Regions from separate parts of the Cellulosimicrobium sp. 4261 genome, predicted to be linked through region 4. Evidence: riboswitches for the same ligand, from Rfam matches in the RefSeq annotation. Region 4 holds a riboswitch; each other region holds the start of a gene.
What was found. Region 4 has a riboswitch for S-adenosylmethionine ahead of ABIE39_RS14235 (methylenetetrahydrofolate reductase). Riboswitches for the same ligand answer to the same signal wherever they lie in the genome.
Positions count from the first base shown of each region.

Region 1: it holds a riboswitch for S-adenosylmethionine, as region 4 does, so the genes downstream of both, ABIE39_RS00745 (NADPH-dependent FMN reductase) here and ABIE39_RS14235 (methylenetetrahydrofolate reductase) in region 4, are expected to answer to the same signal.
Region 2: it holds a riboswitch for S-adenosylmethionine, as region 4 does, so the genes downstream of both, ABIE39_RS00785 (ABC transporter substrate-binding protein) here and ABIE39_RS14235 (methylenetetrahydrofolate reductase) in region 4, are expected to answer to the same signal.
Region 3: it holds a riboswitch for S-adenosylmethionine, as region 4 does, so the genes downstream of both, ABIE39_RS00955 (aminotransferase class V-fold PLP-dependent enzyme) here and ABIE39_RS14235 (methylenetetrahydrofolate reductase) in region 4, are expected to answer to the same signal.

Region 1 covers NZ_JBEPOQ010000001.1:154,998-162,383, reverse strand. Annotated here, with positions in the region: gene ABIE39_RS00760 (aldo/keto reductase) at 25-1,050, shown strand; gene ABIE39_RS00755 (hypothetical protein) at 1,163-1,555, shown strand; gene ABIE39_RS00750 (flavin reductase) at 1,641-2,204, opposite strand; gene ABIE39_RS00745 (NADPH-dependent FMN reductase) at 2,201-2,800, opposite strand; SAM riboswitch class IV at 2,855-2,957, opposite strand; gene gdhA (NADP-specific glutamate dehydrogenase) at 3,195-4,532, shown strand; gene ABIE39_RS00735 (VOC family protein) at 4,649-5,083, shown strand; gene ABIE39_RS00730 (organic hydroperoxide resistance protein) at 5,172-5,603, opposite strand; gene ABIE39_RS00725 (TetR/AcrR family transcriptional regulator) at 5,715-6,323, shown strand; gene ABIE39_RS00720 (copper homeostasis protein CutC) at 6,430-7,218, shown strand.
Region 2 covers NZ_JBEPOQ010000001.1:165,435-172,820, reverse strand. Annotated here, with positions in the region: gene ABIE39_RS00810 (LLM class flavin-dependent oxidoreductase) at 1-118, shown strand, start outside; gene ABIE39_RS00805 (rhodanese-like domain-containing protein) at 213-617, shown strand; gene ABIE39_RS00800 (LLM class flavin-dependent oxidoreductase) at 700-1,815, shown strand; gene ABIE39_RS00795 (LLM class flavin-dependent oxidoreductase) at 1,947-3,044, shown strand; gene ABIE39_RS00790 (contact-dependent growth inhibition system immunity protein) at 3,265-3,585, shown strand; SAM riboswitch class IV at 3,952-4,065, shown strand; gene ABIE39_RS00785 (ABC transporter substrate-binding protein) at 4,169-5,797, shown strand; gene ABIE39_RS00780 (ABC transporter permease) at 5,868-6,821, shown strand; gene ABIE39_RS00775 (ABC transporter permease) at 6,818-7,386, shown strand, end outside.
Region 3 covers NZ_JBEPOQ010000001.1:205,112-212,497, forward strand. Annotated here, with positions in the region: gene ABIE39_RS00950 (GNAT family N-acetyltransferase) at 12-659, opposite strand; gene ABIE39_RS00955 (aminotransferase class V-fold PLP-dependent enzyme) at 772-2,205, opposite strand; SAM riboswitch class IV at 2,239-2,354, opposite strand; gene ABIE39_RS00960 (rhodanese-like domain-containing protein) at 2,655-3,146, shown strand; gene ABIE39_RS00965 (O-succinylhomoserine sulfhydrylase) at 3,143-4,393, shown strand; gene ABIE39_RS00970 (class I SAM-dependent methyltransferase) at 4,568-5,290, shown strand; gene recC (exodeoxyribonuclease V subunit gamma) at 5,464-7,386, shown strand, end outside.
Region 4 covers NZ_JBEPOQ010000011.1:95,542-102,927, reverse strand. Annotated here, with positions in the region: gene ABIE39_RS14250 (DUF2630 family protein) at 379-627, shown strand; gene ABIE39_RS14245 (hypothetical protein) at 678-929, shown strand; gene metE (5-methyltetrahydropteroyltriglutamate--homocysteine S-methyltransferase) at 987-3,467, opposite strand; gene ABIE39_RS14235 (methylenetetrahydrofolate reductase) at 3,500-4,561, opposite strand; SAM riboswitch class I at 4,567-4,669, opposite strand; gene ABIE39_RS14230 (sodium:solute symporter family transporter) at 4,759-6,282, opposite strand; gene ABIE39_RS14225 (heavy metal transporter) at 6,279-6,728, opposite strand; gene ABIE39_RS14220 (LytR/AlgR family response regulator transcription factor) at 6,725-7,386, opposite strand, start outside.

The DNA of each region.
Region 1 (7,386 bases), on a different contig from region 4:
GGCGCACGGTGGTCCGCTGGGGCCATGACCGACACCTCCCGGACCCCCGCCCCCGGCACCCTCCCGTCGCGCACGCTCGGCACCGGCGGGGCGGCGCTCGCCGTCTCCGCCGTCGGGTTCGGCGGCATGTCCGTCACCGACGCCTACGGCCCCGCGGACGCCGCGGAGGCCGAGGCCGTGCTGCGCCGCGCGCTCGAGCTCGGCGTGACCCTCTTCGACACGGCCGACGTCTACGGCCACGGCCGCAACGAGGAGCTGTTCGGCCGGGTCCTCGGGCCGCACCGGGACGAGATCGTCCTCGCGTCGAAGTTCGGGCTCCCGCCCGCGGGCGGCCACGCCGACGGGCGTCCGGTCGACGGCCGCCCCGAGTACGTCCGTGCCGCGGTCGACGCGAGCCTGCGCCGCCTCGGCACCGACCGCCTCGACCTGTACTACCTGCACCGTGTCGACCCCCAGGTGCCGATCGAGGACACGGTCGGCGCGCTCGCGGGTCTCGTGGAGGCCGGGAAGGTCCGCGGCATCGGCCTCTCGGAGCCGTCCGCCGCGACCGTGCGCCGCGCGCACGCCGTGCACCCCGTGACGGCCGTGCAGAGCGAGTACTCGCTGTGGACGCGCGACCCGGAGGACGAGGTGCTGCCGACGCTGCGCGAGCTCGGGGTCGGCTTCGTGCCCTTCTCGCCGCTCGGCCGGGGCATCCTCACTGGGACCGTGGACGCCACCGACGGCTTCGCGGCGGACGACGTGCGCCGCGCCCACGCCCGGTACGCCGGCGAGGCGTTCGAGCACAACCGCGGTCTCGTGCGCTCCCTGGAGCAGCTCGCCGCGGAGCGCGGCGTCACGACGGCGCAGCTCGCGCTCGCGTGGCTCCTCGCGCAGGGCGACGACGTCGTCCCGATCCCGGGGACGAAGCGCGTCGCGTACCTGGAGCAGAACGTCGCGGCGGCCACGGTCGGGCTCACGCCGGACGACGTCGCGACGATCGGCGCGGCGATCCCGCGCGCCGCCGTCCAGGGCGTGCGGCACCCGCAGCCGGACCTCCTCGACGGCTGACCCGCCGCGCGGGCGGCGGCGAGGACAAGGGGCCGCCCACCCTGCCTCGCGGGGTTGGGGAGACCTAGACTGGAGAGGTCCTGTGGGTCTCCCCGCGCAGAGGTCGGCTCCGATGTCGTGGCTGCTCATGATCTGGTGCGCGACGGCGTGCACCGCCGCCGCCGCGTGGTGGGTGCTGCGCCGCGCCGGGCGACCTCCGAGCCACCGGGCGGGCGGTCGCCGTCGTGCCGCGGCGGCACCGGACCCGCTCACGACGCTCGCGCTGCAGGTGCGGCTCACCGCGCTCGCCGCGGAGCTCCGGCGCATCGAGGCCGACCCGGACGTCTACGCGCGCGCCCACCACTACCTCGCGGTCCAGGGCGCCTACGACGCGCTGCTGCGCGAGGCCTGCCGGCTCACGGGGCTCCCGGTCGCGGACGCACCCCTGCGCGCGGACTTCCGTACCGGCGACGACGAGCGGTTCCGCGAGGAGCTCGAGCTCAGCGCGCGCGGCTGGAGCTGGTGACGGACCACCCGTGAGGGGCGGCACGGGACGGACGAGGGGCCCGACGGCGGGACGACCGCCGTCGGGCCCCTCGCCCGTCCGCCGCTCAGAGCGCGGAGTGGTCGCCGATCCGGTGGTAGGTGCGGTCGTGGTAGACGAGCGGCGACGCCGCCGACCCGCGCGGCGCCCCGGGCGCGGCGCCGACGCTCGACCCGAGCGCGCGCAGCGAGACGAGATAGGAGTCGCCCACCGGCGTGCGCTGGACGACCCGCCCGCGCACCCACGACAGCGCGCCGTCGATCACGGGCTCGCCCGTCGGCAGGCGCGACCAGCCGCCGTCCGCGAACCGGTCGATGGCGCTCGTCGCGAACCGGGCCGAGACATCGTCCTGGTGGTCGGCGAGGAAGCTCACGGTCAGCGTGCGCGCCGTCGAGACCGCGGGCCACGACGACGACGTGGACGCGAGCGAGAACGCGAGCAGCGGGGGCGCGGCCGAGACGGAGATGACCGACGTCGCGGTGAAGCCGACGAGGCGGTCGTCGTGCTCGAGCGCGACGACGGCGACGCCCGCGGGGTGGCCGCGGAACACGGCCTTGTACTCGTCGGGGGAGAGCTGGGGCTCGTCCTGCTCGGCCAGGAGGGCCTCCAGGTGGGTGAGCTCGGCGGTCATCGGGCCACTCCCGCGAACGCGTCCGCGACGGCCTCGTCGGTGCGGGCCGCCGGGAGGTTCCCCGCCGGGGGGAGCGGTGCCGCGGCGCGGCGCAGGGCGTCGCCCTCGCGCGCGAGCCACGCGTCCACGACCGGTCCCAGGTCCGCGAGCTGCGGCTCGGTGACCGTGAGCGACCGGGTCGGGACGACGGCGCCGAGCTCGACGAGCACGGGCCGCAGGTGCACCTCCCCGACGAGCGCGTGCGCCGGGCTCCCGGACACGACGAGCGGGACCACGACGACGCCCGCGAGCCCGTCGGGGCCGTAGAGGTCGAGGAAGGCCTTGAGCAGCCCGGTGTACGACGCCTTGTAGACCGGGGTCGCCACGACGGCGACCGTCGCCCGGGCGAGCTGCGCGCGGGCGGCGTCGGCCGCGGGGTGGTCGGCGGCGAGCACCTCGCCGGCGAGCGGCGCCAGGTCGACCGTGGCGACGTCGGCCGTGCCGAGAAGGTCGGCGACGCGGCGCGCGATCGTCTCGGCGGCGCCGAGCGTGCGCGAGCCGGGCCGCGGGTTGCCCGAGACGGCGAGCACCGTCGGGTGGGTGGGGTGGTGGGTCATGTGCACCTCGCAGTAGTCGTCGATCACGCTTGCCGTGCGGGCCGTCCTCGCCGGTGGCGGGGCAGGCCGGGCCCGGCCTGGTCATCTCCCGGAGCACCCCGCCGTGACAGGGGGTTGCCGGCCAGCGAGCCGGGGCTTGGCGCTGGCGCTCGTGACCTGGGGACGGGTATAGCAACCGCCCCGAGAAACTGCACCGGATCGGTAGGGTTTCTCAGTGGGTGGACGGATGTGTCGTCGCCGGTGCCCCTCGTGCCGCCCGGTGCCGCCTCGTGCGGGCCGACTCGGCCCCGCGGCCGCCCGTGCCGGTGCGCGCGGAGTGAGACGGTGTGACGGGAGCTTCTGGCACAGGCGTACCGTCAGCAGGAGTTCCGCCCGCGTCAGACGAGGAGTACCCATGGACAGCCGACTGCAGTCCGTCTACGACGAGGTCCTGCGTCGCAACCCCGGCGAGGCCGAGTTCCACCAGGCCGTGCGCGAGGTCTTCGACTCGCTCGGCCCCGTGCTGCGCAAGCACCCGCGCTACGTCGAGGCCGCCGTCCTCGAGCGCGTGTGCGAGCCGGAGCGCCAGATCATCTTCCGGGTCCCGTGGGTGGACGACACCGGGCGCGTGCAGATCAACCGCGGCTTCCGCGTCGAGTTCAACTCGGCGCTCGGCCCGTACAAGGGTGGCCTGCGGTTCCACCCGTCGGTCTACCTCGGCATCGTGAAGTTCCTCGGCTTCGAGCAGATCTTCAAGAACTCGCTCACGGGCATGCCCATCGGCGGCGGCAAGGGCGGCTCCGACTTCGACCCGCGCGGGCGGTCCGACGGCGAGGTCATGCGGTTCTGCCAGTCGTTCATGACCGAGCTCTACCGGCACATCGGCGAGAACACGGACGTCCCCGCGGGCGACATCGGCGTGGGCGGCCGCGAGATCGGCTACCTCTTCGGGCAGTACAAGCGCATCACCAACCGGTACGAGTCCGGCGTCCTCACGGGCAAGGGCATCTCGTGGGGCGGCTCGCTCGTCCGCACGGAGGCCACGGGTTACGGCACGGTCCTCTTCGCGCAGAACATGCTGGAGACGCGCGGGCAGGAGCTCGACGGGCGCCGCGTCGTCGTCTCGGGCTCGGGCAACGTCGCGATCTACGCGACGGCCAAGGCACAGCAGCTCGGCGCGAACGTGGTCGCCTTCTCCGACTCGTCGGGCTACGTCGTCGACGAGGCCGGGGTCGACCTCGAGCTCCTGCGCCAGATCAAGGAGGTCGAGCGCGGGCGCGTCGCCGACTACGCCGCGCGCCGGCCCGGTGCCCGCGTCGTCACCGACGGGTCCATCTGGGACGTGCCGTGCGACGTCGCGCTCCCGTGCGCGACGCAGAACGAGCTCGACGAGGCGGCGGCCAAGCAGCTCGTCGCGAACGGCGTCGTCGCGGTCGCCGAGGGCGCGAACATGCCGACGACGCCGAGCGCCGTCGCGCTGCTCCAGGAGGCGGGCGTCCTCTTCGCACCGGGCAAGGCCGCCAACGCGGGCGGCGTCGCGACGTCGGCCCTCGAGATGCAGCAGAACGCGTCGCGCGACGCGTGGTCCTTCGAGTACACGGAGGACCGTCTCGCGCAGATCATGGCGGGCATCCACGACCGCTGCGTCGAGACGGCCGACGAGTACGGCACCCCCGGCAACTACGTGCTCGGCGCCAACATCGCGGGCTTCACCAAGGTCGCCGACGCGATCCTCGCGCTCGGCGTCATCTGACCCGAGCCGCACGACGACGGCCGCGGGTGCCCCGCGCAGAGCGGTGGCACCGGCGGCCGTCGTGCGCCCGCGAAAAGCCCTCCGGCCGAGAAGGGTCGGGCGACTAGGGTGGCCGGATGGCGACGGTCAGGCAGGTCCAGGTCACGTTCGACTGCGCGCAGCCACGGCGTGTCGCCCGGTTCTGGTGCGAGGTGCTGGGCTACGTCCCGGTGTCGCCCCCGGAGGGCTTCGCCACCTGGGACGACGCCGAGGCCGCGCTCCCGGCCGCGGAGCGGGACGCCTGGTCCGCGTGCAGCGACCCGACGGGGGCCGGGCCGCGCCTGTACTTCCAGCTCGTCCCCGAGGGCAAGGTCGTCAAGAACCGCGTGCACCTCGACGTGCGCGTCGGCACCGGACTGGTGGGGGCGGAGCGCCTCGCCGCGCTCGAGGCCGAGCGCGACCGGCTCGTGGCGCTCGGCGCGACGTGCGTGCGCGTGCTGGTCGCGGACGAGGAGAACGAGTCCTGCATCGTCATGCAGGACGTCGAGGGCAACGAGTTCTGCCTGGACTGAACCGCCGGCCCGACCCGCCGGCCCGACCCGCGGGGCCGGTACGCGGGACCGATCCGCGAGCCGGCCCCGGCGGGGTGCCGCGGGTGCGCTACGCGACGGTCGTGCGGACCGTGACGGGGATGTTGCCCCGGGTCGCGAGCGAGTACGGGCAGACGGCGTGCGCGGCCTCCGCGAGCTCCTCGGCGAGGTCCTGGGTGACGCCGCCCCCGAGCTCGACGTGCAGCGTCGCGCCGAGCGAGAAGCCGCCGTCGCCGTTCGGGACGAGGTCGACCTCGGCGACGACGGCCGAGTCCGTCACGGGGACCTTGCGCTGCGCCGCGACCATCTTCAGCGCCGAGTGGAAGCACGACGACCACCCGGCCGCGAACAGCTGCTCCGGGTTGGTCCCACCACCGAGTCCGCCCATCGCGCGCGGGACGGCGAGCGTGACGTCGAGCTGGCCGTCGTCGGACACGGCGCGACCTCCGGCGCGGCCGTCTCCGGTCGCTGTGGCCACGGCGGTGTAGAGGGTGTCAGCCATCGAGGTGCCTTTCGAGAGTCGTGATGCGACGTATAGTTACTAGTACGTCTACATCGAAGAACCTAGACTGGCGGCCGACCGCGCGCAAGGGGCGGAGAGAAGGAGGGGGCCATGGTCGACGACTCGCCGACGTCCGGGGCGACGGGCCGGGGCACCGCGGCGGACACGCGCCGCCGCATCCTCGAGGCTGCCTCGGCGCTCTTCTACGCCCAGGGCATCCGGGCGACGAGCGCCGACCGCATCATCGAGCAGGTCGGCATCACCAAGGTCACGTTCTACCGCCACTTCCGGACGAAGTCCGACCTCGTCGTCGCGTACCTCGAGCAGCAGGCCGCGCGCGACCGCGCCGTCGTCGACGAGGCGCTGCGCGACACCGAGCCGCTCGACGCGCTGAGCGCCCTCGCGGGCGCCATCGGCGCCGTGAGCTGCGTGCCGGGCTTCCGCGGCTGCCCGTTCATCAACGCCGCGGCGGAGACGCCCGACCCGCAGGATCCGGTGCGCGTCGTCGTGGACCGCCACCGGCGCTGGACGCGGGACGTGTTCGCGCGGCTCGCGGCGGCGGTCGGCGTCGCGGACGCCGACGCGACCGCGGCGCAGCTCATGATGCTGCGCGACGGCGCGATGGTCGCGGGGTACCTCGGCGACCCGGACGAGGTGGCCGCGACCCTGCGGTCCGCGTGCCTCGCCGCCGTCGCGGCGGGACGGCCGACGTCGGCCTGAGCCCCGCGCCCGACGCGCTGCCCGGAGTCGTCTACCCTGGCCGACGGCCGCCGTCGTGCGGGTCGTGCGACGCGACGGCCGCCGGACCGGACGACGGGAGAGCGCCATGACGACCACCCACCTCGAGGGCACCGCGGCCCGCGACGTGGCCCTCGAGCTCGCTGTCCAGGACCCCGACGGCGTCCGCGTGGCCGCAGCCGTGCATGCCCGCCGGGTCGAGCTGTGCGTCGGTCTCGGCGCGACGGGCGGCCTCACGCCCAGCGCCGGCCTCGTCGAGGCCGCGGTCGCCGCGGCGGCGGAGGCCGGAGGCCCCGGTCCGCGCGTCGAGGTGCACGTGCTCGTCCGGCCGCGCCCGGGCGGCTTCGTCCTCACGCCCACCGACCTCGACGTCCAGGTGCGCGACGTCCGGGCCGCGGTGGCGGCCGGGGCGAGCGGCGTCGTCGTGGGTGCGCTCACCCCGGACGGACTGGTCGACGTCGCCGCGGTCCGCACCCTCGTGGAGGCGGCGGACGGGCGCGAGGTCACGTTCCACCGCGCGGTCGACGTCGTGGCCGACCCGCTCGCGGCGCTCGACGCGCTCGCGGGGGCCGGGGTCGTGCGCGTGCTCACCTCGGGCGGGGCGTCGCGCAGCATCGACGGCGTCGATCGGCTGCGCGCCATGGCGACCCACGCGCGCGACGCGCTCGGTGGGCGTCTCCAGGTCATGGCGGGTGGGGGAGTGCGGCCGCAGGACGTCGGGGCCCTCGTGGTCGCCGGCGTGGACGCCGTGCACCTCTCGGCCAAGTGCGTGGTGGCGGACGACGCCGGGCCGGGAGGCGGCGGCGACGCCGGCTACGAGGTCACCGACCCCGAGGTCGCCCGGGCCGCGCGCGCCGCGCTGGACGCCGCGCGCTGACGCCGTCGCTGACCTGCCGCAGGCGCTGCCGCTGACCTGCCGTAGAAGCCGCCGGCGACCTGCCGCTGATCCGCCGGAGACGCTGCCGGCGACCTGCCGCTGACCGCCGTCGCCCCTGTCCCCAGGCCGTGCTCGCCGCGTCGGCGGTCGCGCCGGGACCGGCCGACG
Region 2 (7,386 bases), on a different contig from region 4:
GCGCCGCTCGTTCGCGCTGCTCGCCGAGCACTGGTTCGCGGGCGGCGCCGACGCCGACGCTGCCGCACGCGCCGCCGTCACCCCCGACGTCGCACCCGCCCTCGCCACCACCCGCTGACGCGGGATCGACCCGCGCGTCTCCCGAGCGACCCGCGGAGGGTCGACCTCGGACGTGCGGGTCGATCTCGCGACCTCACCCGAAGGAGACACCCATGACCACGACCCCGCCCCTCCGGACCGCGGCCGACGCCGCCGCACAGGTCGCCGACGGCGCGCTGCTGATCGACGTGCGCTCGGCCGGAGGTCGCGCCGCGCACGGCGAGATCCCCGGCGCCACGCTCGCCGACCGGGACGACCTCGACGCGCTGTTCGGCCCCGCCGACGCCCCGGTGGTCTCGCTCGACACGCCGGTCGTCGTCGTGTGCGGGTCGCCGAACGGCTCCGGTCCCGTCGCGGAGGCCCTCGCCCGGCGCGGGTACACGAACGTCTCGCACGTCGACGGCGGGTTCCCGGCGTGGAAGGACGCCGGGCTCCCGGCGTCCGACCCGGTCGACGGGCCCGCTCCGTCCTCCGAACCGACGGCGTCCGCGCAGCCGACGGCGCCCGCCGCCCCCTGAGCCGACGCCCGCGCTGCGCCGCGCACGTCCGGTCCGCGAACCCGCACCCCGAACCACCCGCCCCGACACCACGGAGACCCTCATGCCCGTCGAGTTCCTCGGCATCGCCACGACCAACGACGCGTCGGAGACCACCGACCGCACGACCGCTGCGTTCGACCCCGCCTACCTCGAGCGCCTCGTGCGCGCGCACGAGGACAACGGCTGGACGCGCGTCCTCTTCGCGTACGGATCCTCCGGCCCCGAGCCCGCCGCGCTCGCCGCCTACACCGCCGCGCGCCTGCAGTCGATCGAGCTGCTGCTCGCGCACCGGCCCAACGTGTCCTACCCGACGTACGCCGCCAAGACGTTCGCGACGCTCGACCAGCTCTCCGGCGGGCGGCTCTCCGTCCACTTCATCACCGGTGGCAACGACCACGAGCAGGGCCGCGAGGGCGACACGCTGACCAAGGACGAGCGGTACGCGCGCACCCACGAGTACATCCAGATCGTCAAGCAGGCCTGGTCGAGCGCCGAGCCGTTCGACCACCACGGGCCGTTCTACGACTTCGACGACTTCGTGCTCGACGCCAAGCCGTTCGAGGGCCGCACCCCGACCATCTCGTTCGGCGGGTCGTCGGACGCCGCGTTCCGCGTCGGCGCGGCCGAGGCCGACATCTACGCCGTCTGGGGCGAGCCGCTCGACCGCACCGCCGAGCAGATCGCGCGCGTGCACGCCGAGGCCGCTGCTGCGGGCCGCACGACGCCGCCACGCATCCACGCCGCGTTCCGGCCGATCGTCGCGCCGACCGTGGAGCTCGCCTGGGAGAAGGCGCACCGCATCCTCGACCGGATCGAGACGCGCAAGGCCGCCGCGGGGGGACAGCTCAGCCGTCGGCACCCGATCGACAAGCCCGAGAACGCGGGCTCGCAGCGGCTGCTCGAGATCGCCGCCCAGGGCGAGCGCTTCGACACCGCGCTGTGGACCGCGACCGCGAAGGCCACCGGCGGCGCCGGCAACTCCAACGCGCTCGTCGGCACGCCCGAGCAGGTCGCCGAGGCGCTGCTCGCGTACTACGACCTCGGCGTCCGCGTCATCTCCGCGCGCGGCTACGACCTGCTGGACGACGCGGTCGACTTCGGTCGCTACGTCATCCCGCTCGTCCGCGAGGAGGTCGCGAAGCGCGACGCCGCCGCCGCGGAGGCCGCCGCGGCCTGACAGATCGGCAACCCCGCCCCGGGTCGGCAGCTCCGGTCGGGTTCGGCACCTGCGCGTGCCGATCACGACCGGAGCTGCCGAACGCGCCGGTACCGGGCCCCCGAACGACGACGAAAAACAAGGAGAAGGACGTGCGGTTCCAGGTACTCGACATCGTGTTCAACCCGCCCCACCCCGTGACCGGGGAGGCGGTCGCGCCGTCCGACCGGTTGAACCGGGTCGTCGAGACGGCGGTGCTGGCGGAGGAGCTCGGGTTCGACTCGTTCGCGGTGGGGGAGCGGCACGCGGGGGAGGTGCTGTCGTCGGCGCCGACGGTGCTCCTCGGCGCGGTCGCGGCGCGGACGTCGCGCATCCTGCTGAGCACGGGCGTCACCGTGCTGTCGCTGCTCGACCCGATCCGCGTCGCCGAGGACCTCGCGACGGTCGACCAGCTGAGCCGCGGGCGGCTGGAGATCGTCATCGGCAAGGGCAACGAGGTGCTGCAGTACCCGCTGCTCGGGCTGGACCTCGACAAGCAGTACGAGTACCTCCAGGAGAACTACGAGCTGCTGCGCCTGCTGCTGTCGGAGGAGGACGTCAGCTGGAGCGGGCGGCACCGCCACGCGCTGGAGCACGCGACGACGCTGCCACGGCCGTTCGCCGGGCCGTTCCGGATCTGGCACGGGTCGGCGACCTCGCGCTTCGCGGTGGACCTCGCGGCCCGGTACGGGGACCCGATCGTCAGCGCCAACGCGCTGCAGCCGCGCGAGAACTACCAGGTGCTCATCGACCGCTACCGCGAGCAGTACGCGGCGCACGGGCACGACCCGGCGTACGGGTTCGTCGGGTCGGGCTCGGGCGGGCTGTTCCTCGCCGACACGACGGAGGAGGCGATCGAGCAGTACCGCCCGATCTACGAGGGCCAGGTCGCGGCGGCGGCGCGCCGGGGGTACGGGCCCGACGCCGTCGGGAAGGCACCGAGCTTCCGGACGGTCGAGGACGCCGTCGAGCGCGGGCCCGCGCTCGTGGGGTCGCCGGAGCGCGTGGCGGAGAAGATCCTCGACTACCACGCCTCGTACCGGCACGACCTGCAGTCCGTCTCGGTGAACCACCTGATCCCCGCGGCGCAGCAGGAGGACGTGCTGCGCCGGTTCGCGGAGGAGGTCGTGCCCGTCGTGCAGGCCGAGGTGAAGACGGACCTCTGGAGCCCGGCCGACTCCCGCCGCGCGGCGGGGTTCACGGCGGCCTGACGAGGCATCCTCGACGCCACGGCCGGTTCGCTCTTCCTCGAGCCGGGCGGCGTGGATGCTGGAGGAGGCTGCGCTGCGGGCCCGGCGGCAGGCTGAGAACACCCCTGCTGAAGAGGCCGACGGTGTAGCGTCGCGTCCCGGGCGCAGCTCCGGTCTCGACGCAGGCTCTCGCACTCACGCCGCCCTTCCTTGACGCGACGACCCCTCCGCGAGGTGCGCCATGACGACCCACTACTCGCTCGACGCGTTCTTCGGCTCGTTCTTCCACCAGGACTGGGAAGAGGACTACGGGAGCGCCGCAGGTGCTCTGGCGCGCTTCCTCGACCTGGCCGGCCCCAGCAGGTACGACGGACTCGTCGACGAGATCGACAGCACCCTGGACCGCTACCGTTCCGACGAGCAGGTCGTCGAGTGGATCAACGGCCGGCTTCATGCCGAGCTCTATCGCGAGGCCGTGGGCATGCCGCTGCGCGACTGGCTCCTCGTGGTCCGGGGAGAAGTGAGGGCGAGAATCACCGCATCAGATCTTGACGGTCCCTGAGGAGCTTCGCTCTCTCGGTCTCTCGCGTGCCGGCTATGGTCGGCGGGTCTGATCGCGACGGCTCCGGTGGCGCGTCTTGCTCGGCGTGTCGGCGCACGTCCGGGTGTCGACGACGTCGCTGTCGACGCCCGTGGCGCGCGCTTCGCTGTCGGTGGCGTCGCGGCGGTCCGTGCTGCCGCAGGTCGGGCGCCCGTCCGAGCGCGCCCGGTCAGTGGCGCCACCCCACCTCCCGAGTCGCCCTTCCCGGTGCGGTGACACGCGAGGCGGCCGTGACTCGCGTCGTCTCGGCGGAAACAACCGTCCGCCTGGCGGGACGGCCGTCTCGATACTTGACTTAACCAGTCGAGATTGTCTTTCCTGCTCCCAGGTGACGAGCGTCAGCACGCAGGCCCGGCTCGCTGACCAGCAACCCTTCGACGTGACGGGGTGCTCCGGGAACGACCTGACCGCGCCGCTCCCACGGCGCGGTAAGCACGGCACCCCGGTGGGTTCCCCGCCGCGCCGGCCCTGGGCCCGGCACGGTCGACCACCGGCGCCGGACGACCGCCGGTCCTCAGCCGGCACACGAGGAGAGCAGCACGACATGATCCCCACACCTCACCGACGCCGGTCCCTGACCGTCGCCGCGGCGGCCGCCGCGACGGGCCTCCTGCTCAGCGCGTGCGCGGGCGGCGGCTCCGGCGCGTCCGACGGCGACGGGTCGCCCAGCCCGTCCGGCGAGCCCGTGGCGGGCGGCGACCTGACGTTCGCCCTCACGGTCGACTCGCACTGCATCGACCCGCAGCAGGTCGGCAACAACGACGCCATCGCGGCGGCCCGCCAGACCGTCGCGTCGCTCACGGCGCAGGACCCGGAGTCGGGCGAGATCCTGCCGTGGCTCGCGGAGAGCTGGGAGGTGAACGACGACGCGTCGAGCTACACGTTCCACCTGCGCGACGACGCGACGTACGCCGACGGCACGCCGATCGACGCCGAGTCGGTGAAGACGAACTTCGACGCGATCGTCGCGCTCGGTGCGACGGCGTCGCTCGGGTCGCAGTACCTCGTCGGCTACGAGGGCACGACCGTCACCGACCCGCAGACCCTCACGGTGGACTTCGCGGAGCCGAGCGCGCAGTTCCTCCAGGCCACCTCGACGTTCTCGCTCGGCCTCCTCGCCCCGTCCTCGGCCGACCTGAGCGTCGAGGACCGCTGCGCCGGCAAGTTCGTCGGCTCCGGCCCGTTCTCCGTGAAGTCGTACACGCAGGACCAGGAGATCGTGCTCCAGAAGGTCGCGGGCTACGCGTGGGGCTCGGAGGCGAGCGACCACCAGGGCGAGGCCTACCTCGACACGGTGACGTTCAAGGTCATCCCCGAGGCGAGCGTGCGCAGCGGCAGCCTGCAGTCCGGGCAGATCGACGCCACGGCCGCGATCTCGACCGTCGACCTCCCGCAGTTCGACGGGAACGGGTTCTGGCTCGAGTACCGCGCCAACCCGGGCGTCGTGTTCAACCTCTTCCCCAACGAGTCGAGCCCGCTCGCGGGCGACGAGGCCGTGCGGACGGCGATCCTCCAGGGCATCGACCGCGAGCAGATCGCGGACACCGTGCTCAGCGCCCAGGATGAGCCGGCCACGAGCGTCCTGTCGCACTCGACCCCGCACTACGAGAGCGTCGCGGACGAGCTCGCCTACGACCCCGAGGGCGCGAAGAAGATCCTCGACGACGCGGGCTGGGTCGAGGGCGCCGACGGCGTGCGGGAGAAGGACGGCCAGAAGCTCTCCACGACCGTGACGTTCTGGCAGGTGCCGGAGCCGCTCGAGCTGGTCCAGCAGCAGCTCGCACAGATCGGCGTGGACCTCCAGCTCCAGCACGTGACCGTCGCCGAGTCGCAGGCGATCAAGGAGAGCGGCGACTTCGACTTCGACTACTACAACCTCACGCGCTCCGACCCGGACGTGCTGCGCACGATCTTCTCGGCGAACGCGCGCAACATCAACCAGCGCGACGCGGAGGAGGTCGACGACCTGCTCGACGCGTCGGCCGCGGCGACCGACCCGGCCGAGCGCCAGGAGCTCGTCACGGAGGCGTCGCGCCTGCTCGTGCAGAAGGGCCACGCGATCCCGGTCTACGAGCTCTCGACGACCATCGCGGCCGCCGACACGGTCCACGGCCTGACGTTCGAGGCGTCGTCGCGCCTCGACTTCTACGACGCCTGGGTCACCCAGGGCTGACCCGCCGGGCCCGCCTGCCCGACGCCGCGGCGTCGGGCAGGCGGGCATCCCCCACGGAAGGAGGCCGACCATGGGCCGGTACGTCCTGCGTCGCGCCGGGCAGGGCCTGTTCGTGCTCTGGGCGGCGTTCACCATCTCGTTCTTCGTCCTCTACCTGCTCCCCAGCGACCCGGCCGCGCTCATGGCGAGCGGCGGCGGCGAGGCGGACCAGGTGGACCCCGCGCTGCTCGACGCCCTGCGCGCCCAGTACGGCCTCGACCGGCCCGTGCTCGTGCAGTACGCCGACGCGCTGTGGCACGCGCTGCGGCTCGACTTCGGGACGTCGTACGCGTCCGGGGCGCCCGCGACGCAGCTCGTGCTCCAGGCGCTCCCGGAGACGCTCCGGCTCACGGCCGCGGCGCTCGTCCTCGCCGTCGTGGCGGGCGCCGGCATCGCGATCGCGAGCACGTTCCCGCGCGCGGCCTGGCTGCGCCATGCGCTCGCGTCGCTGCCGCCGCTCGGCGTCGCCCTGCCGCCGTTCTGGCTGGGTCTCCTCCTGCTGCAGTGGTTCTCCTTCCAGCTCCCGGTGTTCCCCGCGATCGGCAACGAGGGCGCGATCAGCCTCGTGCTGCCGGCGATCACGCTCGCCGTCCCGGCGAGCGCCGCGCTCGCCCAGGTGCTCGCCCGGAGCCTGCGCGGGACGCTCGGCGAGCCGTACGTGGAGACGGCGCGCGCCAAGGGCGCGAGCCGGGCGCGCGTGCACTTCGGCCACGCGCTGCGCAACGCCGCGATCCCCGCGCTGACCGTGCTGGGGGTCGTCGTGGGCGGGCTGCTCGGGGGCACGGTCGTCACCGAGACCGTGTTCTCGCGCGCGGGCCTGGGACGACTCACGGTCACGTCGGTGGACGCGCAGGACATCCCCGTGGTGCAGGCGGTCGTCGTCCTCTCGGCGCTCGTGTTCGTGGTCGTCACGCTCGTGGTCGACCTGCTCTACCCCCTGCTCGACCCCCGGATCGACGCACGACAGAAGGCGGTGGCCGCATGAGCACCAGGCCGGGAGTGCGCATCGTGCTCCGGGACGAGGCCCGGGTCGCGGACCGTGCCGCGGTGGCGGACGCGCCGCCGTCGGGCGCGCTCGCCCCCGACGCCCCGCCCGCCGACGCGCCCGAGGGACGCACGCCCGCGGAGATCGAGGTCGAGGACCGCGAGGACGCGCGCGCGATCCTCCGGCACGGCCACGTGCGGACCCGGGGCACGGCGGGCCGGTGGCGGCGCGGGGCGCGGTACGCCGTGCGGCGGCCCGGGCTGGTCGTCGCCGTGCTCGTCGTCCTGCTCGTCACGGCGTGGGCGGTCGTCCCGCAGCTCTTCACGGCGTACGACCCGCTGACGGGCGTGCCCGCGGACCGGCTGCAGCCGCCGTCGGGCGCGCACCTGTTCGGCACCGACCACCTGGGGCGGGACGTGTACGCGCGCGTCGTCCACGGCGCGTCTGCCTCGCTCGGCGCGACCGTCATCGCGGTCGCGGTCGGGCTCGTCGCCGGGTCCCTGCTCGGCCTGCTCGCGGGGTTCGTGCGCGGGTGGGTGGACGACGTCGTCGGCCGGTTCGTCGA
Region 3 (7,386 bases), on a different contig from region 4:
GGCGGGGTGGGTCAGGACGCGGCGAGCGGCCGGACGTCCGCCGGCGCCGCCGGCGCGAGCACCGGGACGACGCGCGGGGCGGTGATCCGCGCGAGGAGGCCCACCTCGACCCCGGGCCACTCGGGCGCGAGGATCGAGAAGAGCACGGAGTCGGCGCGCGTCCCGTCGGGCGCGGTGCGGTGGCCGCGCATCACGCCCTCCTCGTGGGCGCCGAGACGGCGCATGGCGCCGAGCGAGCGCTCGTTGCGCGTGTCGACGCGGAAGCCGACCCGGTGCACGTCCCACGTCTCGAACGCGTGGCGCAGCAGGAGCCACTTCGTCACGGGGTTGACGAGGCTCCCCCACGTGGAGCGCGCGTAGAACGTGCGGCCCACCTCGACGCGGCGGTCGACGAGCGACAGGTCGCGGAACGCCGTGCTGCCGAGCACAGCGCCGGGCGCGCCGTCGGGGTCGACGGCGCGCACGACGAAGCCCGTGAGGTCGGGGGCCGCGCGCGTCGCGGCCACGAGATCGGCCATCCCCGCGACCCCGTAGGGCAGGGGGATGCTCATGCCAGACCACATCGCCTCGTCGACGAGGCCGGCCAGCGTCTCAGCGTGCTCCAGGGCCAGCGGTTCCAGGCGGAAACCGTGCCCCGAGAGGACGACGTCGTGCAGCACAGCGCATATCAGAGCACACGCGGAACACCGCGCCAAGAGGGTCCGGCGACGCGGTGGACAACGCTCGGCGACGGCCCGGTGAACGGGCTCCCCCGTCGGTCGCCGACGCCGGTCAGACGGCCGGTCCGCAGCCCGCGGCGTCGGCGAGGAAGCCCGCCGCGGCGGTCGCGAAGAGACCCTCCAGGCCGGACCCCGCGGGGACCGGGCGGGGGTCGTCCACGACGGCCCAGCAGCCGTCGACGACCTCGTACCGGGTCGCCGGGCCCTGCTCGACGTACGCGCGCACGGCCTCGACGAGGCGCACGACGTCCGCGCCCGTCGTCCCGACGCCCACCGAGGCGCGGATCGCGCCCGCGTCGTAACCGAGGCGCGCGAGCAGCGGGTGCGCGCAGAACCGCCCGTCGCGCACGCCGATGCCGTGCTCGGCCGAGAGGTAGGCGGCGACGAGGCCCGGATCGTGGCCCTCGACGGCGAACGTCACGACGCCGACCGGGTCGACGGCGTCGTCCCAGACGCGCACGACCCGGACACCGGGGACGGCCTCGAGGCCCGCGACGAGGGCCGTGCGCAGCGCCGCCTCGTGCGCGTGCAGGTCGGCCGGGTCGAGCGCGGCGAGCGCGTCGCACGCCGCCGCGAGCGCCGCGGCGCCCACCACGTTCGGCGAGCCGGCCTCGTGGCGCGCGGGCGCCGTCTGCCACTGGGTCCCGGTCACCGCGACGTGACGCACGGCGCCGCCGCCCGCGAGGTAGGGCGTGCCCGCGTCGAGCCAGTCACGACGCCCGACGAGCGCGCCCGCGCCGAACGGCGCGTAGGTCTTGTGCCCCGAGAAGGCGACGTAGTCGGCGCCCGACGCGGCGAGCGAGAACCCGCGGTGCGGGACGAGCTGGGCGCCGTCGAGCACGACGCGCGCGCCGGCGTCGTGCGCGGCGCGGACGACCTCGGTGATCGGCAGGGACTCGCCCGTGACGTTGGACGCGCCGGTCACGGCGACGAGCGCGTACGGGAAGCGCGCGAGCTCGGTGCGCAGGCCCGAGAGCGTCTCCGCGACGGACGCGCCGCCCGCGAGGACCGTCGCGCCGCCCGTGCGCTGCCACGGCAGCAGGTTCGCGTGGTGCTCGACGTCGAGGACGAGCACGCGCCCGGGCGTGCCGTCCGCGGTCGCCGGGACGCAGCCCGCGAGCAGGTTGAGCGAGTCGGTCGTGTTGCGCGTGACGACCGTGACGTCGTCCTCGCGCGCGCCGACGAACGCGCCGATCGTGCGCCGCGACGCCTCGTAGAGCGCCGTGGAGACCTGCGACAGGTAGCCCGCGCCGCGGTGCACGCTCGCGTAGAGCGGCAGCACCTCGGTCACGCGGTCGGCCACCGAGCGCAGCGCCGGGGCCGACGCCGCGACGTCGAGGTTCGCGTACGGGACGCTGCGGCCGTCGACGAGCGGGACGAGCGTGTCCCCGCCGACGACGGGCAGGAGCGCGGGCGCGTCGGCGAGCGCCGTGAGGTCAGGGGCCGGGGCGTCGGTGGGACACGAGACGTCCGCGAGAGCAGTCATGGCACAGTCCTCCAGGGTCGTCCGGGGAGAACCTCCCCGCGCTTGCCACCCGCCGGTCGGCGTGCGGCCTGGTCGTCACCCGGGGCACCCCGCCGCGAGAGGAGGGTTGCCGGCCAGCAAACCGGGGTTTCGCGCTGGCACTCATGACCTGTCGACCAGGATGTCCGTGAGCACCGCAGCGTGTCAACCGGTGGTCACGGCGTCTCGGATGGCGGGACGTGGCATGCAACGCCGGGGGCTGCGGCCGGGGCCGCGCGGCGTCGGGCACCCCCGCCCCGACGCCGGTCCCCGAGACGGGCGTTCCGCGCGTCGGACGCGTGGCGTACGATCCGAGCCAACCATCCGGAGCGGCCGAGTGACGTGGCACGTCGACGCCGCAGCAACCCCCCGGACCGCCTCGGCGGCCGGGCGCAGGGTGCTACTGCCACGATCGATGGAGGAGGACTCTCATGAGCGACCAGTCCCAGCAGGCGCCGGCAGCGGGGTCGGCGCTGCCCGACGCACGACCCGCCGTCGGCTACGCCGGCGACCTCACCCCGCAGCAGGCGTGGGACCTGCTCGCGCACGACGAGCGCGCCGTGCTCGTGGACGTCCGCACCGAGGGCGAGTGGCGCACCATCGGCGTGCCCGACGCCGCGGACCTCGGCCGCGACGTCGTGTTCGACGAGTGGGTGACCCCGGCGGGCCCCAACCCGCGGTTCCTGGACCAGCTCGTCGAGTCGGGCCTGACGCCCGGCGACGAGCGTCCCGTCGTGTTCCTGTGCCGCTCGGGCCAGCGGTCGATCGGCGCGGCGCGCGCGGCCACGGCCGCCGGGCTCGGGCCGTCGTACAACGTGCTCGAGGGCTTCGAGGGGGCCCAGGGATTCTCGGGCCTGCGGGACGTCGAAGGCTGGAAGGTCCGCGGGCTGCCCACCACGACGTTCGACGAGGCCGCCCGGTGAGCGCGGCCGTGCCCGGGAGCGTGCCCGGCGGCTCCGGCCGCAAGCCCCTGCCCGCGAGCGCCCGCCCCGCGACGCTCGCCGTGCGCGGCGGTCACGCGCGCACCGAGTTCCAGGAGACGTCCGAGGCGCTGTTCCTCACCCAGGGCTACACGTACGACCGCGCGGCGGACGCCGAGGCCGCGTTCCAGGGAGAGCTCGACCGGTTCGTCTACTCGCGCTACGGCAACCCCACCGTGCACACGTTCGAGGAGCGTCTGCGCCTCCTGGAGGGCGCGGAGGCGTGCTACGCGACGGCGTCCGGCATGTCTGCCGTGTTCACGGCGCTCGCGGCGCTGGTGCGGTCCGGGTCGCGCATCGTCGCGGCGCGCGCGCTCTTCGGGTCGAGCCTCGTCATCTTCGACGAGATCTTCGCGAAGTGGGGCGTGCGGACGGACTACGTCGACGGTCACGTGCTGTCGCAGTGGGAGGAGGCGCTGTCCACCCCCGCGGACGTCGTCTTCTTCGAGACGCCGTCCAACCCCATGCAGGACATCGTCGACGCGCGGCGCGTGAGCGAGCTCGCGCACGCTGCGGGCGCGGTCGTCGTGCTCGACAACGTGTTCGCGACCCCGCTGCTGCAGCGGCCGCTCGAGCTCGGGGCCGACGTCGTCGTCTACTCGGCGACCAAGCACATCGACGGGCAGGGCCGCGTGCTCGGCGGCGCGATCCTCGGGACCGAGGAGTTCGTCACCGGCCCGGTGCAGACGTTCATCCGCAACACCGGGCCGTCGCTCTCGGCGTTCAACGCGTGGGTGCTGCTCAAGGGCCTCGAGACGCTGCCCGTGCGCGTCGCCGCGCAGAACGCCGCCGCGGCGCAGGTCGCGGAGGCGCTCGAGCAGCTCCCCGGGATCGGCCGCGTGCGGTACCCGTTCCTCGCGTCGCACCCGCAGCGCGAGCTCGCGCGGTCGCAGCAGAGCGGCGGCGGGACGGTCGTGACGTTCGACCTCGCCGTGCCCGAGGGCACCGACCCCGAGACGGCGAAGAAGCGCGCGTTCACGTTCCTCGACGCGCTCCAGGTCGTCGACATCTCGAACAACCTCGGCGACGCGAAGTCCCTCGTCACGCACCCGGCCACGACGACCCACCGCAAGCTCGGCCCCGAGGGTCGCGCCGCCGTCGGGATCGCGGAGACGACCGTGCGCCTGTCGGTGGGCCTGGAGGACCCGCAAGACATCATCGAGGACGTCGCCCGGGCGCTGAACATCTGACCCCCGCCCCCTCCCGCCCCCCTCCCCCTCCCCCCGCCGAGCAGGCGGTATCAGTTCGTCCCGGCGCCGGGACGAACCACGACCGCCTGCTCGGCGGGCAGCAGGGGCCTGTTCGGCACCCGGCTTCCCGGAATCGGGTGGACCGAGCGCGCCGTGCCTTCGTAGCGTCGGAGGGTGCCCGACGCGATCTTCGACGACTCCCGCCTCGCCGTCCTCTACGACCCGCTCGACCCGGACCGGTCCGACCTCGACGCCTACGTCGCGATCGTCGAGGAGCTCGGCGTGCGCCGTGTGCTCGACGTCGGGTGCGGCACCGGGACGTTCGCGTGCCTGCTCGCGCAGCGCGGTGTCGAGGTGGTCGGCCTCGACCCGGCCGGCGCGTCGCTCGACGTCGCCCGCACGAAGCCGGGCACCGAGCGCGTGCGCTGGCTGCACGGCGACGCGACGACCCTCCCCCCGCTCCAGGTCGACCTCGCGACGATGACGGCGAACGTCGCCCAGGTGTTCCTCACCGACGACGCGTGGACCGCGACGCTCCGGGGCGTCCACGACGCGCTCGTGCCGGGCGGGTGGCTGGTGCTCGAGACGCGCGTCCCCGCCCGCCGGGCCTGGGAGGGGTGGGTCCGCGAGGCGACGACCACGCGCGTGGACGTGCCCGACGTCGGCCCGGTCGAGTCCTGGACCGAACTCACCGAGGTGTCGCTCCCCTTCGTGTCCTTCCACGACACGACCGTGCTGCCCGACGGCACCACGCTCCACTCCGACTCGACGCTGCGCTTCCGGGAGCGCGACGAGGTCGAGACGTCGCTCGTGGCGTGCGGGTTCGAGGTCGTGGACGTCCGGGACGCGCCCGACCGCCCGGGTCGCGAGTGGGTGTTCGTCGCGCAGCGCGCCTGAGAGGAAGACGACCAGTTCCCACGCGGGTGCCGTGTGCTCGGCCGCAGGCGCCCGGAACCTGTGGACGGCGGTTCGACGGTGTGGGTCGCACCTCGTAGATTCCTCGTAGCGCGCGGCCACGGGCCGGGCGCGTGACCACACCACCACGACCGACAGGGGTCCTCTTGCTGCACGTGCACCGCTCCGAGCGTGCCGAGGCCCTCGTGGCGCCGCTCGCCGCCGTGCTCGCGGAGGTCCCGGCGGACCCGTTCACGCCTGACGTGGTCGCGGTCCCGACGCGCGGGGTGGAACGGTGGCTCGCGCAGCGGCTCTCGCACCACCTGGGCGCGGGCCAGACGGCGGGGATCTGCGCGAACGTGGACTTCCGGGGCCCGCGGCGGCTCGTCGAGCAGGTCGTGGCCGACCTCACGGACCTCGACCCGGACGACGACCCGTGGCGCCCCGAGCGGCTCGCGTGGTCGGTGCTCGAGGTGCTCGACGCGCACCTCGCCGAGCCGTGGGCGGCGCCGCTCGCGCGCTACGTCGGCGACCCGGGCGACGAGGTGCGGCGGGGCCGGCGGCTCACGCTCGCGCGGCGGCTCGCGGACCTCCTGGTCGACTACGCCCGCCAGCGGCCCGAGGTCGTGCTCGCGTGGTCGGCCGCGTCACCGGTGCCGGGGACCTCCGTCGCGCCGGACGACCTCGCGTGGCAGCCCGAGCTGTGGCGCCGCCTGGTGGAGCGCGTCCCGGCGACGGGCCCGGCGCGGCGCGTGACGGAGGCGGTCGCGGCGCTGCGCGCGGACCCGACGGCCGTCGACCTGCCGCCGCGGCTGTCCGTGTTCGGACCCACGCGGCTGCCCGAGGACGAGCTCCGGGTCCTGCGCGCGCTCGCCGAGCACCGCGACGTCCACCTGTGGCTCGTGCACCCCTCGCCGGCGCTGTGGGCGACGGTCGCCGCGTCCGACGGCGGCCCGGCTGCGGGCGGCGCGGACCCGGGCACGGACCGCACCGGCGCGCCCGTCCGGCGTCGCGCGGACCTTCCGACGTTCGCGCGGCACCCGTTCCTCGCGTCCACCGGCCGGGACACGGTCGAGCTGCAGCTCCGGCTCGCCGCGGGCGAGGCGCGCGAGACCCACCACGAGGCCGCGCCCCCGCCGCCGACCCTGCTCGGCGCGCTGCAGTCCGCGCTGCGGGCCGACGCGCCGGACGGCGCGCACGTGCTGGACCCGGCGGACCGGTCCGTGCAGGTGCTCGCGTGCCACGGCCGGGCCCGGCAGGTCGAGGTGCTGCGCGAGACGCTCGTCGGCCTGTTCTCCGCCGACCCGACGCTCCAGGCGCGCGACGTCATCGTGCTGTGCCCCGACGTCGAGACGTTCGCGCCGCTCGTCACCGCGACCTTCGGTGCCGTCCCCGAGCTCGGCGACGACGCGCACCCCGGCCAGCGGCTGCGGGTCAGCCTCGCGGACCGTGGCGCCGGGACCACGAACCCGGTGCTCGCGCTGCTCGCCACGCTGCTGCGCCTCGCCGACGGCCGCGTCACCGCGTCCGAGGTGCTCGACCTCGCGGCGAGCGGCCCGGTCCGCCGCCGGTTCCGCTTCTCCGACGACGACGTCGACCGCCTGCGGCAGTGGGCCGTCGAGGCGGGGGTGCACTGGGGCGAGGACGGCGAGCGTCGCGCCCGCTTCGGCATCGACGAGCACGTGCGGCAGGGCACGTGGGACGCGGCGCTCGACCGCATCCTGCTCGGCGCGGCGATGGCCGACGAGGACGCGCGGTTCGTCGGGCCCGCGCTCCCGCTGGACGACGTCGGCTCGACGGACGTGGACCTCGCCGGCCGGCTCGCGGAGCTCGTCGCGCGGCTCACGGAGATCCTACGCGGCCTCGACGGCGTGCACCCGCTCGCGCACTGGCTCGACACCCTCGACCGCGCGCTGACGCTCCTGGCGGAGGCACCGCCGACGGAGGCGTGGCAGATCGGCTCCGCGCGCCGCGTGCTGGGCGACGTCCGGGCGGCGGGTGCCGCGCACGGCGGGGTCGCGCTGCGGCTCGCGGACGTGCGGGCGCTGCTCGACGACCACCTCGCCGGGCGCCCCACGCGCGCCGGGTTCCGCACGGGC
Region 4 (7,386 bases):
ACACGACACGTATTGCTCTGGAATTCACTCCGGCCCCCTGGAAGAAGTGGAACTTTTTCGCGGAGCATAGCGCATCCCGAATCGGGCGACCAGCACCCAGGTCCGGCCGTGGTCGATCAGCATTCGTCTCGACATCGAAGACGTTTTCGGCATGCGGGCCTCAGGATGGTATGGCACTGAATTGCGGTGAGGCATAAGTGCTGAATCGTTGAACTAATCCTCCGTGCTCGGGGGCGCGACTCCTTCCTCGAGAAGTCAGGCGCGTGCTGAGTCGTGTCAGGGCGGGCCGTGGGGGATCGCCATCCATCGTGGGTCTGAATCCGCTTCGTCGGTGTACCGCACGGGCGCGCCCGCGCCGTCGGGCATACCGTGGACGGCATGACGACCGACGGCGGCATCCGCAGCACGATCAGCGAGCTCGTGGCGCAGGAGCACCGGCTCCGGGAGCAGCTCGCCCGGGGCGAGATCTCGGGCCCGCAGGAGCAGGAGCGGCTCCGCGCGATCGAGGTCGAGCTCGACCAGTGCTGGGACCTGCTGCGCCAGCGCGGCGCCGCGCGCGAGTTCGGTGGCGACCCCGATGCGGCGACGGTGCGAGACCCCGGTACGGTGGAGAACTACCTGGACTGATCGCCGACGGCGACGTCCGGCTCCCGTTCCGACCTCAGAAGGAGAACCCCATGACCACGTCCAGCGAGCAGGCGGCGCACAGCCCCCTCCCCACCGGGACCGAAGGGCGCGACATCCCCGGTCACGCGGGCGCGGTCGCACGGTTCGTCGTGGCGTTCGCGCTGTTCGTCGGCGGGCTCGTGCTCATGGGGTCGGGCATGTCCGGCGTCGACGGCGGCGTGTGGCTCTTCGTGGGCGGCCTCGCCGCGGCGACGCTCGCGTTCGCCCTCCCGATGGCGGGCACGGGCACGACCGAGCGCTGACACCCTCGACACGGAGGCCGGGTCCCGACGGAACCCGGCCTCCGGCGTCTCCGGGGGTCAGCCGAGCGTGGCCCGGACGGCCTTCGCCGCGGTGACGAGGTGCTCGAGCGACGGCACGGTCTCCTCGTAGCGGCGGGTCTTCAGGCCGCAGTCGGGGTTGACCCAGACGACGCGCGGGTCGATCGACTTCACGGCGAGCTCCAGCAGCTCGGTGACCTCCTCCGTCGAGGGCACGCGCGGGCTGTGGATGTCGTAGACGCCCGGCCCGATGCCGCGCGAGTACCCGGCGTCGCGCAGCTCCGGCACGATCTCCATGCGCGAGCGCGCCGCCTCGACCGACGTCACGTCGGCGTCGAGGCCGTCGATCGCGCCGATGACCTCGCCGAACTCCGAGTAGCACAGGTGCGTGTGGATCTGCGTCGCCGCCGCCACGCCCGAGGTCGCGAGCCGGAACGACCCGACGGACCAGTCGAGGTACGCCGGCTGGTCCGCGCGGCGCAGCGGCAGGAGCTCGCGCAGCGCGGGCTCGTCGACCTGGACGATCCCGACGCCGGCGGCCTCGAGGTCCGCGATCTCGTCGCGCAGCGCGAGGCCCACCTGGTTCGCGGTGTCGCCGAGCGGCTGGTCGTCGCGCACGAACGACCACGCGAGGATCGTCACGGGCCCGGTGAGCATGCCCTTGACGGGCTTCTCGGTGAGCGACGCCGTGTACGCGGACCACTCGACCGTGATCGGCGCGGGCCGCGTGACGTCACCCCACAGGATCGGCGGGCGGACGCAGCGCGACCCGTACGACTGGACCCAGCCGTTCGCCGTGACGGCGAACCCGTCGAGGTGCTCCGCGAAGTACTGCACCATGTCGTTGCGCTCGGGCTCGCCGTGCACGAGCACGTCGAGGCCCAGCTCCTCCTGGATCGCGACGACGCGCGCGATCTCCTCGCGCATCGCGGTCGTGTAGTCCGCGTCCGACAGCTCGCCCTTCGTCCACAGCGCGCGGGCGCGGCGGATCTCCGGCGTCTGCGGGAACGAGCCGATCGTCGTCGTGGGCAGCGGCGGCAGGTTCAGGCGCTCCTGCTGCGCGGCCGCACGCTCGGCGTAGTCGCCGCGCGCGAAGTCCGCGTCGGTCAGCGCGGCCGCGCGCTCCCGCACCGCGGGCACGACGACGCCGCTCGCCTCCGCGCGCGACGCCACCGCCGCACGGGACGCCTCGATCTCCTCCGCGACGGCGTCGCGACCCTCCGTGAGGGCCCGGGCGAGCGTCGCGACCTCGCCGACCTTCTGGTCCGCGAACGCGAGCCAGTCGCGCAGGCGCGGGTCGAGCGTCGTGCCCGACGCGGTGCCGGGCTCGGCGAACGTCTCGTCCTCCACGTCGTGCGGCACGTGCAGCAGCGACGTCGACGTGCCGACGGCGACCGCGCCCAGGTGCGCTCCGGTCGGGTACTGCTCGATCAGATCGAGCTTCGCGGCGAGGTCCGCCCGCCACACGTTGTGCCCGTCGATCACGCCGAGGACGAGGGTCTTCGTCCCGAGCCCCTGGGGCAGGCCGTCGGGAAGGTCGGCTGCGACGCCGTCGAGCGCGATCGCCTCGATGTCCGTGTCCGACAGGACGGCCAGGAAGTCGTGATACCGGCCGTCGGGTCCAGGCGAGGTCTCCAGCCGACCGTACGGCGCCGCGACGAGGATGGCGGGCCGCACGTCCTCTGCCGAGCCGGGGATCTCTCCCGACCCGGAGGTCTCCGTGGGGAGCGGGCCCGGGTTCGGCACCGGGCGGAGGTCGGTCGCGAGCGCGCGGTATGCCCTCTCGACCGCTTCGGTGAGCTCCTCGGCGTTCGCCGGGTCGGTGACGAGGATCGGCTCGTCGAGCTGCACCCACGGCGCGCCGGTCGCGGCGAGCGCACGCAGCAGGTCGGCGTAGGCGGCGACGACGTCGTCCAGACGATCGAGCGGCGAGTACCCGGCGGGCGCGTCGTCCGCGGCCTTGGACAGCGCGAGGAACGTCACCGGCCCGACGACGACGGGCCGCGTCACCACACCGGCCTCCTTCGCCTCGACGAACTCGCGCACGACGCGGTCGTCGACGAACCGGATCGGGGTGTCCGGGCCGATCTCGGGCACGAGGTAGTGGTAGTTCGTGTCGAACCACTTGGTCATCTCGAGCGGGGCGTCGTCCCCCTGGCCGCGCGCCACGGTGAAGTAGCCCGCGAGGTCGAGGCGGCCCGCGTCGTCGACCAGCGACGCGAACCGCGACGGCACGGCACCGAGGGACGCGGCGACGTCGAGCACCTGGTCGTAGTAGGAGAACGTGCCGGGGACGGACGCGTCGTCGGCGCCGAGGCCGAGCTCGACGAGGCGGCGCACGGTCGCGAGGCGCAGCCCGCGGGCCGTGGCCTCGAGCTCCTCGGCCGACGTCTTGCCGGCCCAGAACGCCTCGACGGCCTTCTTCAGCTCGCGGCGGCGCCCGATGCGCGGGTAGCCGAGCACGGTCCCGGCGGGGAATCCGACCGGGTTCTGGGTAGGGGAGGGTACGGAAGTGGCCATGATCGAAACCTCTTGCTGGTCCGGAGGACCGGTCAGACGGGCGCGCCGTGCGTGGCGGCGCTCGTCGGGGGCAGGGAGGTGCCGGTGACCCACGGCCCGCTGGCCAGGTCCGGGACGAGCGGGGCGGCGGCGGCGCTGGCGCCGCCCCCGGTCCCGCCCGACCCGCCGCCGAGGTGGACACCCTCGAGCAGGTCAAGAGCGGCGCGGTGCTTGTTGAACGTGTACACGTGCAGACCGGGCGTGCCCGCGTCGAGGACGCGCTGCGCGAGGTCGACCGAGTACGCGATCCCGTAGGCGTGCTGCGCCTCCGGGTCGGGCAGGGCGTCGAGCGCGTCCAGCAGGTGCTGGGGCGCGCGCACGCCCGTGAGCTCCTCGACGCGACGGAGCCGCGCGGGCTCCGTCGTGGGCAGCAGCCCGGCGAGGATGGGGATCGTCACGCCGGCCGCACGGGCCTCGGCGACGAAGTCGGTGTACGACGACGCGTCGTAGAAGAGCTGCGTGATCGCGAAGCTCGCGCCGGCCTGCTGCTTCTGCCACAGGCGGCGCACCTCCTGGGTGCGGGTCGTGCCGGCGGCGGGATTGCCGTCGCAGAACGTCGCGACGGCGATCGTCAGCGGCCGGGCCGCGCCGCGCAGCGCGACGGCCGGGTCGGACGCGCAGCGCGACGCCTCGACCTCGCGCAGCAGGGCGACGAGCTCGGTCGACGACCGGACGCCGTCGGGCGCGGGCTGCCAGTCCGGCTGGTCGCGCGGCGGGTCGCCCCGCAGCGCGAGGAAGCTCCGCACGCCCTCGTCGAGGAAGTCGGTGATGACCGACTCCACGTCCTCGCGCGACGCCCCGACGCACGTGAGGTGCGCGATCGGCAGCACGGGCGTGCCCTGGAGCAGACGTCCGACGACCTGGCGCGCGGTCGCGCGGTCGGTGCCCGCGGCGCCGTACGTCACGGACACGAAGTCGGGGTGCGTCGCGACGAGACGGCGTGCCGTCTCCCAGAACTTCGGGGCCGCGTCCGGTCGGCGCGGGGGCATGAGCTCGAACGACACCGTCGGCCGCGGACGGCCCGGACGGTGCGCGAAGGATGCCTCTGAGGTCATGCGTCACTCCATCGACCCTGGCGTTAGCACCTTTGTCCTCGGGAGGCTTCCGTCGGCGGGTTGCTGCGGTGTCGTCGAGCCAGGACTCTCGACCGCTCTGGATGGTTGCCACGATCCTACGACCCATCCGACATGCGGTCGAGAGCGCCCGCCAGGTGAGATGCGGAGGGTCGTCGGCGCTCCCGGTGCGACGAGTCTCAGGCCCTCCGGCGTTCGGGCACGTGCAGACGGCGGAGGAACCGGTCGGTGCGCAGCGGCGGGCCGCGCCGGTCGAGGAGCGACACGACGACGACGGTCGCCGTCGCGAGCGGGATGGTCCACGCGGCGGGCTGGGCGAGCAGGGCGCGCACGACGCCGGGGACGCCGTCGGCCGTGTCGCCGGACGGGCTCCCGTACCCCGCGGCGACGAGCGCGGACGACGCGAGCAGCGCCGTCGCGCACAGGACGGCGCCCACGACCATGCCCGCCACCGCGCCGCGCGCGGTGAGGCCGCGCCACCACACGCCGAGCAGGATCACGGGGGACAGGGCCGACGCCGCGAAGACGAACACCGTCCCGACGCTCGTCACGAGGCCCTGCGGGATGGTGACGAGCGCGAACGCGAGCGGGATGAGCGTGCACGCGACCGCCGACCAGCGGAAGGACCGCACGGTGCCGCCGAACAGGTCCTGGCTCACGACGCCCGCCAGCGCGACCACGAGCCCCGACGACGTCCCGAGGAACGCGGCGAACGCCCCGGCGACGACGAGCGCGGCGAGGAGCTCGCCGCCGAGCCCGGGCACGAGGCGGGTCGGCAGCGCGAGGACGACGGTGTCCGCCACCCCGGGCGCCGCGAGGTCGGGCGCGACGACCCGCGCCACGAGCCCGAGCGTGCTCGACACCATGTAGAACACGCTGATCATGACGAGCACGACGACGGTCGTGCGGCGGGCCGAGCCGCCGTCGGGCGAGGTGTAGAAGCGCACGAGGACGTGCGGCAGGCCGGTCGTGCCGAGCAGGAGGGCGAGCAGGAGCGAGACGGTGGCGTACGCGTCGAGGCCGCCCGGCCCGGCCTCGTGGGGGAACACGGCGGCGGGGTCGAACGTGACGACGGCGCCGCCGGGCTCGAACGCCCCGCCGAGCGCCATGAGCACGACGACGAGCGGCACCGCGAGGGCGGTGAGCTTGACCCAGAACTGGAACGCCTGGACGAACGTGATGGAGCGCATCCCGCCCGCGGCGACGACGGCGCTCACCACGACCGCGATCCCCACCGAGCCGACCCACGGCGGCACCGGGGCCACGCTCGTGATGACGAGCGCCGCCCCGTGGAGCTGCGGGACCACGTAGAGCCACCCGATGACGAGCACGAGCACGCTCGTCACGCGGCGCGCGACCACGGAGTCGAGCCGGGCGTGCACGAAGTCGGGGATCGTGTACGCGCCGCTGCGCCGCAGGGGGCCCGCGACGAACAGCAGGACGAGCAGGTAGCCCGCCGCGTACCCGACGGGGAACCAGAACGCCTCCGCGCCGGACAGCAGCACGAGGCCCGAGAGCCCGAGGAACGTGCCCGCGGACAGGTACTCGCCGCTGATCGCCGACGCGTTCCAGACCGGCCGCACGGTGCGCGACGCGACGAAGAAGTCGCTCGTGGTGCGCGAGATCCGCAGGCCGTAGAACCCGATGAGCCCGGTCGCGAGCAGGAGCAGCGCGATCGCGACGAGGGGCAGCGCGCTGGTCACGGCGCACCGCCGTCGTCGGGGCCGGGCTCGTCGGGCGTCACTCCCTCGGCGAGCGCGCGGTACCGGCGCTCGTTGCGCGCCGCCGCGACCGCGAAGACGACCGCGAACGCGACGATCACGGGGTAGAAGCCGTACGCGTGCACGAGCCACGGCAGCGGCACGCCGAGCACCACGACGTCGTCCAGCGCGGGCACGCCGCTCATCGTCACCGTGAGCAGCGTGACGACGGCGAGGAACGACGCCACGCACGCCAGCCCGAGCCGGAGCTGGGCCCGGACGAGCCCGCGCGTGTACGCGGTCGCGGCGTCGTCGGGCTCGCCGGCCCGCGCCGTGCCCGACGCCGCGCCGCCCCGCGGGGCGGTGCCCTCGCCGGGGCTCGGGCCCGCGGGGACGTCCGTGGACCGGACGCGCACGCGCGCGTCGCGGCGCGGGTCGGTGCCCGTCACGGCGCACCCCGGTGCGGCCCGAGGAGCGCCTCGCGGACCGCGGGCACCATGCGGCGGCTCACCGGGACCTCGTGCCCGGCGACGACGAGCGCGGGCTGCGCCCCGCCGAACCGCGCCGCGGTCACGGCCGCGCGGTCCACGAGGTACGACCGGTGCACGCGCAGGAACCCCGCGGGCGCCCACCGCTCCTCGAGGTCGGAGAGCGGCTCGCGCACGAGGAACTGCTCGGTGTCCGTCACGAGCCGGGAGTAGTCGCCCTGCGCCTGCACCCACCGCACCGCGCTGCGCCGGACGAGCCGCGTCGTCGTGCCGACCGTCACGACGAGCGTCTCGTCGGCCGGTGCGGCGCCTCCCGCCGGGCCACCGGCCGCGGGCGAGGGAGCGGCGGCGCTGGCGGGCGCCGCCGCGTCGGTCGCGGGGGCGCGCCCCGCCGCGGTGCGCTCCGCGACCCGCTCGACGACGCGGTCGACGGCCCGCGCGAGCCGCTCGCGCCGCACGGGCTTGAGGACGTAGTCGACGGCCTCGACGTCGAACGCCTCCAGCGCGCGCGCCTCGTCGGCGGTGACGAACACGACCGCCGGGCGGTCGGCGAACCGGGAGAGCGCGCGGGCGAGGTCGAGGCCGGTCAGCCCCGGCATGTGGATGTCGAGGAACGCCG